2 regions of the Curtobacterium sp. L3-7 genome follow, and region 1 is predicted to be linked to the other one. Evidence: predicted binding sites of a transcription regulator. Region 1 holds the regulator's gene; the other holds the start of a gene.

The links. Region 1 encodes HrcA, which represses chaperone genes, less so after heat shock. Its sites were predicted from a motif close to TTNGCACTCGNNNNNNNCGAGTGCNAA; they were not measured.
Region 2: the regulator HrcA is predicted to act here: its motif matches at 2,376-2,402, upstream of groES (co-chaperone GroES).

What each region holds. Positions count from the first base shown of each region.
Region 1 covers NZ_CP151474.1:2,201,448-2,206,436, forward strand. The annotation lists gene AAEP80_RS10695 (HAD family hydrolase) at 1-410, opposite strand, end outside; gene hemW (radical SAM family heme chaperone HemW) at 439-1,692, shown strand; gene AAEP80_RS10705 (DUF4870 domain-containing protein) at 1,682-2,113, opposite strand; gene hrcA (heat-inducible transcriptional repressor HrcA) at 2,222-3,244, shown strand; gene dnaJ (molecular chaperone DnaJ) at 3,371-4,483, shown strand; gene AAEP80_RS10720 (16S rRNA (uracil(1498)-N(3))-methyltransferase) at 4,483-4,989, shown strand, end outside.
Region 2 covers NZ_CP151474.1:247,902-252,890, forward strand. The annotation lists gene AAEP80_RS01180 (ABC transporter substrate-binding protein) at 1-779, shown strand, start outside; gene rarD (EamA family transporter RarD) at 932-1,870, opposite strand; gene groES (co-chaperone GroES) at 1,986-2,282, opposite strand; gene AAEP80_RS01195 (THUMP-like domain-containing protein) at 2,430-3,623, shown strand; gene AAEP80_RS01200 (DUF4190 domain-containing protein) at 3,616-4,386, opposite strand; gene tsaD (tRNA (adenosine(37)-N6)-threonylcarbamoyltransferase complex transferase subunit TsaD) at 4,454-4,989, opposite strand, start outside.

The DNA.
Region 1 (4,989 bases):
AACGCGGCGACGTCGAACCCGGCGCCGAGCAGCTTCACGCGGGCCCGGTACGCGGAGTTGCCGGTCAGCAGGCCGTTGCGCCAGCCGATCTCGGCGAAGCGCGCGACCAACGCCGTGGCACCTGGTGCCGGCGTCCGGTGGTCGCCGGCACGGTGTCGTTCCTCGGACAGATCGCGGAGGTGGCTGCTCACGGTCGGGATGACCCCGTCGTCGAGGTCGTGCGCGCGGACGTGCTCCGCGATGATGCCCGCGTCGGTGCGGCCGTGCTGGTGCCCGACGAGCTGGGGGAGATCGCGCCCGATCGCCCGCTCGAGGGCCAGGTGGTAGAGGTTGCCCGGGGACGTCGCGTTGCGGACGAGGGTGCCGTCGATGTCCCACAGCACCGTGGTGGGGACGGGGTGGTGCTCCATGACTCCATCATGACGGACAATGGACTCCATGCCGAGTGCTCTGCCGATCGCCGACCCGGCTCCCGTGGACGGCCTGATCACCCCCGGGCCGGGCGCGGGCGACGTGCCGTTCGGCGTCTACGTGCACGTGCCGTTCTGCCGCGTCCGCTGCGGGTACTGCGACTTCAACACCTACACGGCCTCCGAGCTCCGCGGCGTCCGTCGTGACGACTACGCCGGACACGCCGTCCGCGAGATCCAGTGGGCCGCGCAGGTGCTCGACCGTTCCGGCGTGCCGCGTCGTCCGGTCTCGACGGTCTTCTTCGGCGGAGGGACGCCGACGATGCTGCCGGCGAGCGACCTCGCGATGGTCCTCCGCGCCATCGACGACACGTGGGGGATCCTGCCGGGGGCCGAGGTCACCACCGAGGCGAACCCGGACTCGGTCGATGCGTCCTCGCTCGAGACGCTCCGCGCCGGCGGGTTCAACCGGATGAGCTTCGGCATGCAGTCGGCGGTGCCGCACGTGCTCGCCACCCTCGACCGCACCCACGACCCGGAACGCGTGCCGCTCGTCGTCGACCTCGCGAAGCAGCTGGGACTCGACGTCTCGCTCGACCTCATCTACTCGACGCCGGGGGAGTCCCTCGACGACTGGCGCACCTCGCTCGACGCGGCGATCGCGTGCGAGCCCGACCACGTGTCGGCGTACTCGCTCATCGTCGAGGACGGCACCGCCATGGGCCGCGCGGTCAAGCGCGGTGAGCTGCCGGCGCCGGACGACGACGTCGCCGCGGACATGTACGAGCTCGCGGACCGGGTCCTCGGCGATGCCGGGTACGGCTGGTACGAGGTCTCGAACTGGGCGAAGGGCGACGAGCACGCCAGCCGCCACAACCTGTCGTACTGGAAGGGCCACGACTGGTGGGGTGTCGGCCCCGGCGCGCACTCGAGCGTCGCCGGCACGCGCTGGTGGAACGTCAAGCACCCGGCCGCGTACGCGAACCGGGTGCTCGCCGACGAGTCGCCGGCCGCAGGGCGCGAGACCCTCGACGACGAGACCAGGTACGTCGAGCGCGTGCTCCTCGCCACGCGCGTCCGCGGCGAGCTCCGGACGTCCGAACTCCGCCAGGAGGGCCGTGGCCGGGTCGCGGGGCTCATCGCCCGTGGTCTCGTGGACGGGCGCAGTGCCCTGGGGGCGCCCGGCACGCCGGGTCGCCTGGACCTGACGCTGCGGGGCCGCCTGCTCGCGGACGCCGTGGTCCGCGAGCTGCTCGACGAGCCCTGGTCCGTCAGTTCTTGACGAACTCGATCGTCAGCGGGTAGCGGTAGAAGCGGCCCTGGTTCGCGGCGACGGCGGCCATGATGCCGAAGACGATCGACACGACCCACACGCCGAAGATGATCAGCACGCCGATGCCGAGCCACGACGTGACGACGCCGACCGCGTACGCGATGGCCATCGTGATGTGGAAGTTCAGGGCGACCCGGGTGTGCTCGCGGACGAACTGGCCACGGTCGCGCAGGACGAAGTACGCCACGAGCGGGGCGATGAAGTTGAAGAGGATCCCGCCGACGTGCGTGAGCGTGGCCCAGAGGCGCTGGTCCTCCGGCGTCATCGGCTGCGGCGGCTGGTAGTACGGCCCGGGGCCCTGCGGCCCGCCGGGCTGCTGGCCCCAGGGTCCGCCCGGCTGTCCGTTGCCCGGCTGCTGTCCGTAGGTCATGCCGGAAGCGTAGCGACCCGATGTGGAGAAGTGTCGGGACGTCGGTGCACGGGCGTAGGATCAGCACTCGACACGTCCGAGTGCCAGCACGAGTGGAAGGGGTCCGGGTTGGTCAGCGAACGCTCCCTCGAGGTCCTCAAGGCCATCGTGCGCGACTACGTCGCCTCGCGCGAGCCCGTCGGGTCGAAGACGATCGTCGAGCGCCACGCCTTCGGGGTCAGCGCCGCGACGATCCGCAACGACATGGCCCTGCTCGAGGACGAGCAGCTGATCATCGCGCCGCACACCTCGTCCGGGCGGGTGCCCACCGACAAGGGGTACCGCGTGTTCGTGGACCACCTCGCCGCCGCCCGCCCGCTCTCCAGCGCGCAGCGGCACGCCATCGAGACCTTCCTCGGCGCGTCCAACGACCTCGACGACGTCCTCGGCCGGACCGTCCGGCTGCTCAGCCAGCTGACGAACCAGGTCGCCCTCGTCCAGTACCCCTCGATGGTGCGGGCACGGGTGCAGCACGTCGAGCTCGTCCGGCTGGGGGACTCCCGGCTGATGGTCGTGCTGATCACCGACACCGCCAGGGTCGAGCAGCGCGTCGTCGAGACCGACGTCGCGCTCGACGAGTCCGCGCTCGTCGAGCTCCGCACGGTGCTCAACGCGGCGACCGTCGGGCTCCTGCTCCACGACGTCCCGACGGCGCTGCGGGAGATCCCCGCGCAGATCCGGCCGGAGTCGCAGACCCTCGCCGGCGTCGTCGTCGCGACCGTGATCGAGCAGGTCGCGGCGAACCGGCAGGACCGCCTGGTGATGGCGGGCGCGGCGAACCTCGCGAAGAGCGAACAGGACTTCTCCGGCGGGCTCTTCCCGGTGCTCGAAGCGATCGAGGAACAGGTGACCCTCCTCCGGTTGTTCGGGGAGATGCAGCTCGACGACGTGTCCGTCACCGCACGGATCGGCGTCGAGAACGCGGAGTACGGCCTCGACGCGACGAGCATCGTCGCCGGCGGGTACGTCGCCGCAGGTGGTGAGGTCGCCAGGCTGGGCGTCCTCGGACCGACCCGCATGGACTACGGCTCCAACATGGCCGCGGTCCGCGCGGTCGCGCGGTACCTGTCCAGACTGCTCGGAGAGAATTGACGACCGCTGCAGTGCACGCCGACCGTGCCAGCCCGACCACGGCGGCGACGCGGGCCGACCGCGTGACGTGACCACGGCCTCCAGGCCGAACCGACCAGACGACCGACGAAACCAACTGAGGGATACGTGGCAGACCACTACGACGTCCTCGGTGTCCCGCGTGACGCGGCCGACGCCGACATCAAGAAGGCGTACCGACGCCTCGCGCGCGAGCTCCACCCGGACGTGAACCCGAGCCCGGACGCAGCCGAGCGCTTCAAGGACGTGACGCACGCGTACGACGTGCTGAGCGACCCCGAGCAGCGGAGACGGTACGACGCCGGCCCGCAGGCCGACAGCCCGTTCGGCGGTGGGGCCGGCGGCTTCAGCGACATCTTCGACGCCTTCTTCGGCGGCGGCGGGGGCGGCGGCCGGGGCACCGGTCCGCGCAGCCGTGCCGAACGGGGACAGGACGCCCTGCTCCGCATCGACGTCGACCTGGACGAGGTCGTCTTCGGCACGCACAAGGACGTCGAGGTCGACACGGCGGTCCTCTGCGAGACGTGCGGCGGTTCCTGCTGCGCTCCCGGTACGAGCCCGCGCACCTGCGACATCTGCGGTGGCTCCGGCCACATCCAGCGCCAGGTCCGGTCGCTCCTCGGCAACGTCGTGACGAGCGCGCCGTGCGGCACCTGCCGCGGCCACGGCACCGTCATCCCGAACCCGTGCCCGACCTGCCAGGGCCAGGGCCGCGTCCGCGCCCGTCGCACCATCCCGGTGGACGTCCCCGCCGGTGTCGACTCCGGTCTGCGCCTGCAGATGCCCGGTCAGGGCGAGGTCGGCCCGGCCGGCGGCCCGTCCGGCGACCTGTACCTCGAGATCCGCGTCCGCCACCACGACGTCTTCAGCCGCGACGGGGACGACCTCCTCGCCACGCTCGAGGTCTCGATGACCGACGCGGTGCTCGGCACCACGGCGACGATCGACGGGCTCGACGGTCCGGTCGAGCTCGAGATCCGTCCCGGCGTGCAGAGCGCCGACGTGCTCGTGCTGAAGGACCGCGGCGTCACGAAGCTGCGAGGGAACGGCCGTGGCGACCTCCGCGTCGGTGTGCAGGTCGTCACCCCTACGAAGCTGTCGCACAAGGAGCGTCAGCTCGTCGAGCAGCTCGCGAAGTCGCACAAGGCGTCACCGCCGCAGCTCGCCCGGTTCCAGCAGGGGATGTTCGGCAAGCTCCGCGACCGCTTCTTCAACTTCTGATGGCGTCGCTCTACCTGGTGGAGTCGCTCGACGGTGTGGCCGTCGGCGGCTCCGTGACGCTCGACGGTGCCGAGGGCCGGCACGCCGTGACGGTGTCGCGGGTGCGGGTCGGGGAGACGCTGCGGCTCTCGGACGGCCAGGGCACGGTCGTCGTCGGCGCGGTCTCGTCGCTCGGCCGCGACTCGCTGTCGCTGACGGTGTCGGACGTCCTGGTGTCGTCGCGCCCGGTGCCGTCACTCACCCTCGTGCAGGCCCTCGCGAAGGGCGGCCGGGACGAGATGGCGGTGCAGGCGGCGACCGAGATCGGCGTCGACCACGTCGTGCCGTGGTCCGCGGCACGCAGCGTCTCCCGCTGGGAGGGTGCGAAGGTCGCGAAGGGCCGCACGCGCTGGCAGGCGATCGCGCAGGAAGCGGCGAAGCAGGCGATCCGGTCGTGGGTGCCGTCGGTGTCCGACCCGGTGACGACCGCAGCGCTCGCGGCGTCCGCGTCGTCGACCGGTGTGGTG
Region 2 (4,989 bases), 1.9 Mb from region 1:
CGCTCGGCCAGCTCATCACGGGCGACGGCAACGCCAAGGTCGCTTTCCTGGTCTTCAACGACACGTACGGCACGGGCCTCCGCAACTCGGTCCAGAAGGCCGTCGAGGCCTCTGGTGGCCAGGTCGTCTACGGCGGCAAGGGCAAGGGCCAGGAGTTCCCGCCCGGACAGACCACGTTCTCGTCCGAGGTGACGGCCGCGCTCGCGACCAAGCCCGACGCGATCGTCGTCCTGGCGTTCGACGAGACGAAGTCGATCATCCCCGAGCTGAAGTCGCAGAACGCCGACATGGCGAAGATCTACATGTCGGACGGCAACACGGCGGACTACTCGAAGGACTTCGACCCAGGCACGCTCGAGGGTGCGCAGGGCACGATCCCCGGTGCTTCGCCGAAGGACGAACTGAAGCAGCGCCTCGTCGACTACTACAAGACGTCGTCGGGCAAGGACCTCACCGACTACTCGTACGCAGCCGAGTCCTACGACGCCACCACCCTCGCCGCCCTCGCAGCGGTGAAGGGCAAGGGCACCGACTCCGGCACGATCCAGGCCAACATGGCTGCGGTCTCCGGCGCGGACGGCGGCACCGAGTGCTCGACGTTCGAGGACTGCAAGGCACTCCTCGACGACGGCAAGGACATCCACTACACGGGTCCGTCCGGCATCGGTCCGTTCGACAAGAACAACGACCCGTCGACCGCCTACATCGGCATCTACAAGTTCGACGGTGACAACAAGCCGCAGTACCAGAGCGCGATCCAGGGCTCGGTCGCGAAGTAACACCACCGCACCCGCGAAAGCGACAGTCCCCGGCAGGGTTCCTGCCGGGGACTGTCGCTTTCGCGGAACGACGGCACGCGGCACGCGGCACGCGGCACGACAGGACGACAGGACAGGACAGGCGGCCGGACGGGAGGCTCGGGGTGCGTCCGTCAGGCGGGTGCGGCCGGCAGGACGGCACGTCGGGCGCGGCGCGCGGCGGTGAACGAGTCCACGGACAGGATCACGAGGGCGCACCACACGATCCCGAAGCCGATCCACCGCGAGGTGCTCATCGCCTCGTGCTGGATCGTCACGCCCACGACGAGCTGCATCACGGGCGTCAGGTACTGCGTCAGCCCGAGCGTCGAGAGCGACAGCCGCCTGGCCGACGACGCGAAGAGCAGCAGCGGCACCGCCGTCGCCGGGCCCGCCCCGATCATGATCAGCGCGTGCACCCAGCCCTCGCTGCCGAACGTGATGCCGCCGATCCCGGTGACGCCGAGCACGACCAACGCGCCGACCGCGAGCGGTGTGAGCCACATCGTCTCGATCGTCAGGCCGGAGAGCGCATCCACGGTGCCGCCGACACGCTTCTTCACCAGGCCGTACAGCCCGAAGGAGAACGCCAGCGCGAGCGAGATCCACGGCATCTGGCCGTACCCGACGGCGATGACGACGACCGCCACGACGCTGATGCCGACCGCGGTCCACTGCGCCGGCCGGAGGCGTTCCCGGAGCAGCACGACGCCGAGCGCGATCGTCACGAGCGGGTTGATGAAGTACCCGAGCGCGGCCTCGACGGTGTGGCCCGTCGTCGTCGCGATGACGTACACGGTCCAGTTCACGACGATGAGCACCGCGGCGATCGCCATGACCCCCATCACCCGACGCTGGACGAGCAGGGACCGCGTCCGGAGCCACGACCGTGTCACGGCGATCGCGATCACGCAGAACCCCAGCCCGAAGACGATGCGCCAGGCCACGATCTCGAAGGCGCCGGCCGGGGCCATCGCCGCGAAGAGCAGCGGCATGAGTCCCCAGAGCCCGTAGGCGACGATCGCCTGCACGACCCCGACGGATGCTTCGCTCCTGGCCACGCGCTCGGTCACGGACCAATGCTACGGACGTGCGCCGACACGACGGACGTGCCCCGAACCTCCAGGCCGGAACGGCGAACGCCCCGTCAGCCGGGAGCTGACGGGGCGTTCGTTCGTGGAGCGGGGTTCAGTGCTCGATGACCGCGAGGACGTCGCGAGCCGAGAGGACCAGGAGGTCCTCGCCCGAGTACTTGACCTCGGTGCCGCCGTACTTCGAGTAGATGACCTTGTCGCCGACGGCGACGTCGAGCGGGACGCGGTTGCCGTTGTCGTCGATGCGACCCGGACCCACGGCCACGACCTCGCCCTCCTGCGGCTTCTCCTTCGCGGTGTCCGGGATGACGAGACCCGAAGCAGTGGTCTGCTCCGCCTCGACCTGACGGATGACGATGCGATCTTCGAGCGGCTTGATGGTGACGGCCACGGTGACCTCTTCTTTCTCGGTACTGACTCGGTACAGATGAAAACCGGTTGGCACTACGCACACGAGAGTGCCAAGTCCAACTGTAGGGGGCCGCTGGCACTCGGTCAATCCGAGTGCCAGCGCATCCGTTGATGACAGGATCGTCTCATGGACGCCGCCGATCTCGCCCAGCTGTTGACCCCGGACGGGATGGCGCTGCTCGACCGTACGCCCAGCGTCTCCGACGACGGTGAGATCGTCCGTGTCGTCTCCCGGCTGCGGGCGGAGGGGCACGATCCCGGGCTCGTCGCCGCCGTGCTGACCCAGGCGAAGCTCCGGCAGAAGGCCAGGGGGAAGTTCGGCGACTTCGCGTCGCGGATGCTCTTCACCGAAGCCGGGCTCGAGCAGGCCACCCGGCTGTCCGTCGCAGCCCAGCACGCCGGACGCTTCGCCGCGGCGGGGCTCCGTCGGGTGGCGGACCTCGGCTGCGGCATCGGCGGGGACGCGATGGCGATGGCGGCGCTCGACCTCGACGTGACGGCGGTCGACCGTGACGAGGTCACGGCGGCGGTCGCCACGTACAACCTCTCGCCGTGGTCCGATGCCCGCGTGGAGCTCGGGGACGCGGCCTCGTTCGACCTGTCGCGCGTCGACGGCGTCTGGATGGACCCCGCACGACGGACTGCCGGCCACGCGAACACGCGACGCCTCGCCGATCCCGACGACTGGTCGCCGTCGCTGGACACCGTGTTCGCGGCGGCGACGACCACGCCGACCGGGGTGAAGCTCGGCCCCGGGATCGACCGTGACCTCGTCCCGGACACCGCGGAAGCACAGTGGACGTCCGTCGACCGCGAGGTCGTCGAGCTCGCACTCTGGTTCGGGCCGCTCGCACGCCCTGGCATCCGGCGCGCGGCCACCGTCATCGGGCCGCACGGCATCGCGGAGCTGACCGCAGCGGACGACTCCGAGGACGAGCCGGTGGGGCCGATCGGCGAGTACCTCTACGAGCCGGACGGCGCCGTCATCCGGGCGCGGCTGATCGGTGACCTGGCGCGGTCGATCGACGGGCACATGCTCTCCGACGGGATCGCGTACGTGACGTCCTCACGCGCGGTCACCACGCCGTTCGCGCAGGGCTTCCGGGTGCTGGACACGATGCCCCTCGACGTCAAGCAGCTCGCGGCACGGCTCGCCGCGGACGGGATCGGCACGGTGGAGATCAAGAAGCGCGGCGTGGACGTCGATCCCGCCCAGTTCCGGAAACGACTGCGACTGCGCGGCGGGTCCGGCCGGGTGACCCTGGTACTCACCCGGCTCGAGGGCCGCCACACGGCGATCCTCTGCGAGCGCCTCAGCTGATGAACGCGCCGGTCGAGCCGTAGTCGTAGTTGTCGTCGTAGTACCCGCCGCCGGAGTGCCCGATCGCGAAGACGACGACCACGATCCAGAGGATCCACACGCCGGTCATCACCCACCCGGCGATGATGCCGGTCAGTGCGAGGCCGCGGCCCTGCTCGCCGTTCTGCTTGATCTTGCCGAGCGCCACGTGCCCGAGGATCGCACCGGCTGGGCCGAGCAGGATCGCGATGAAGAAGAACGGGATCGCACCGAGACCGAACACGATCGACAGGATCGCGAGGATGTTCGTCTTCGGGCGCTGCGCGTACGGCTGGTACCCGGCGTTCGAGTACGCGCCGGCGGGGGCGTAGGGGTTCGCGTACGGCGCGGAACCGGGAGCGCCCTGCCCGGCGTACTGGGCCGAACCGGGGGCGGATGCGGCGTACGGGTTCTGCGGTGCGCCGTACTGCGGCTGCTGCGAGGCGCCGTAGGGGTTCTGCTGCTGCGGAGCGCCGTACTGCGGCTGCTGGGGAGCGGCGTACGGGTTCTGCTGCGGAGCACCGTACTGCGGCTGCTCCGGAGCACCGTACTGCGGCGGCTGCTGCTGCTGCGGCTGCGGCTGCTGCGGCGCGTACGGGTTCGGCTGCTGCGTGTCCTGGCCGTACCCGTTCGGCTCCGCCGCCGACCCGGGGGCCGGTGCCGATGCGGTCGGGTCCTGCGACGCCGGCTGCTGCCCGTCCGGCTGCTGTTCGCCCGGCTTCGGCCACTGGTTCTGATCGGACACGTTGCACCCCTCCCGACGACCCGTGCGGCCGTCGCTCCCGATCCTCCCACAAGCGCGGGGGCCGGGCTCAGACCTGGACGGTCGTCACCGGCAGCGTCGAGTCCGCGGCGATGCCGAGGTCGCTCGGCGCGTGCCCCTCGGCGACGAGTCGCGCACCGATGGCCGCGATCATGGCCCCGTTGTCGGTGCAGAGGTCGAGCGGGGGGATGCGGAGCTCGACCCCGGCTGCGGCGCAGCGGTCGATCGCGACCGCGCGGAGGCGCGCGTTCGCCACGACGCCGCCGCCGAGCAGCAGCCGGTCCACCCCGGTGTCACGGCAGGCGTTGAGGGCCTTGGTGACGAGCACGTCGACGACGGCCTCGCGGAACGAGGCGGCGACGTCGGCCACGGGGACCTCGCGCCCCTCGTCACGGCAGCGCTCGACCCACCGCGCGACGGCGGTCTTCAGCCCCGAGAACGAGAAGTCGTACCGGTGCGCCGCCATGTCCTTCGGCAGGGTCAGCCCCCGCGGGAACCGGATCGCCTTCGGGTCGCCGTCCGCCGCAGCCCGGTCGATCTGCGGCCCACCCGGGTACGGCAGGCCGAGGAGCCGCGCGACCTTGT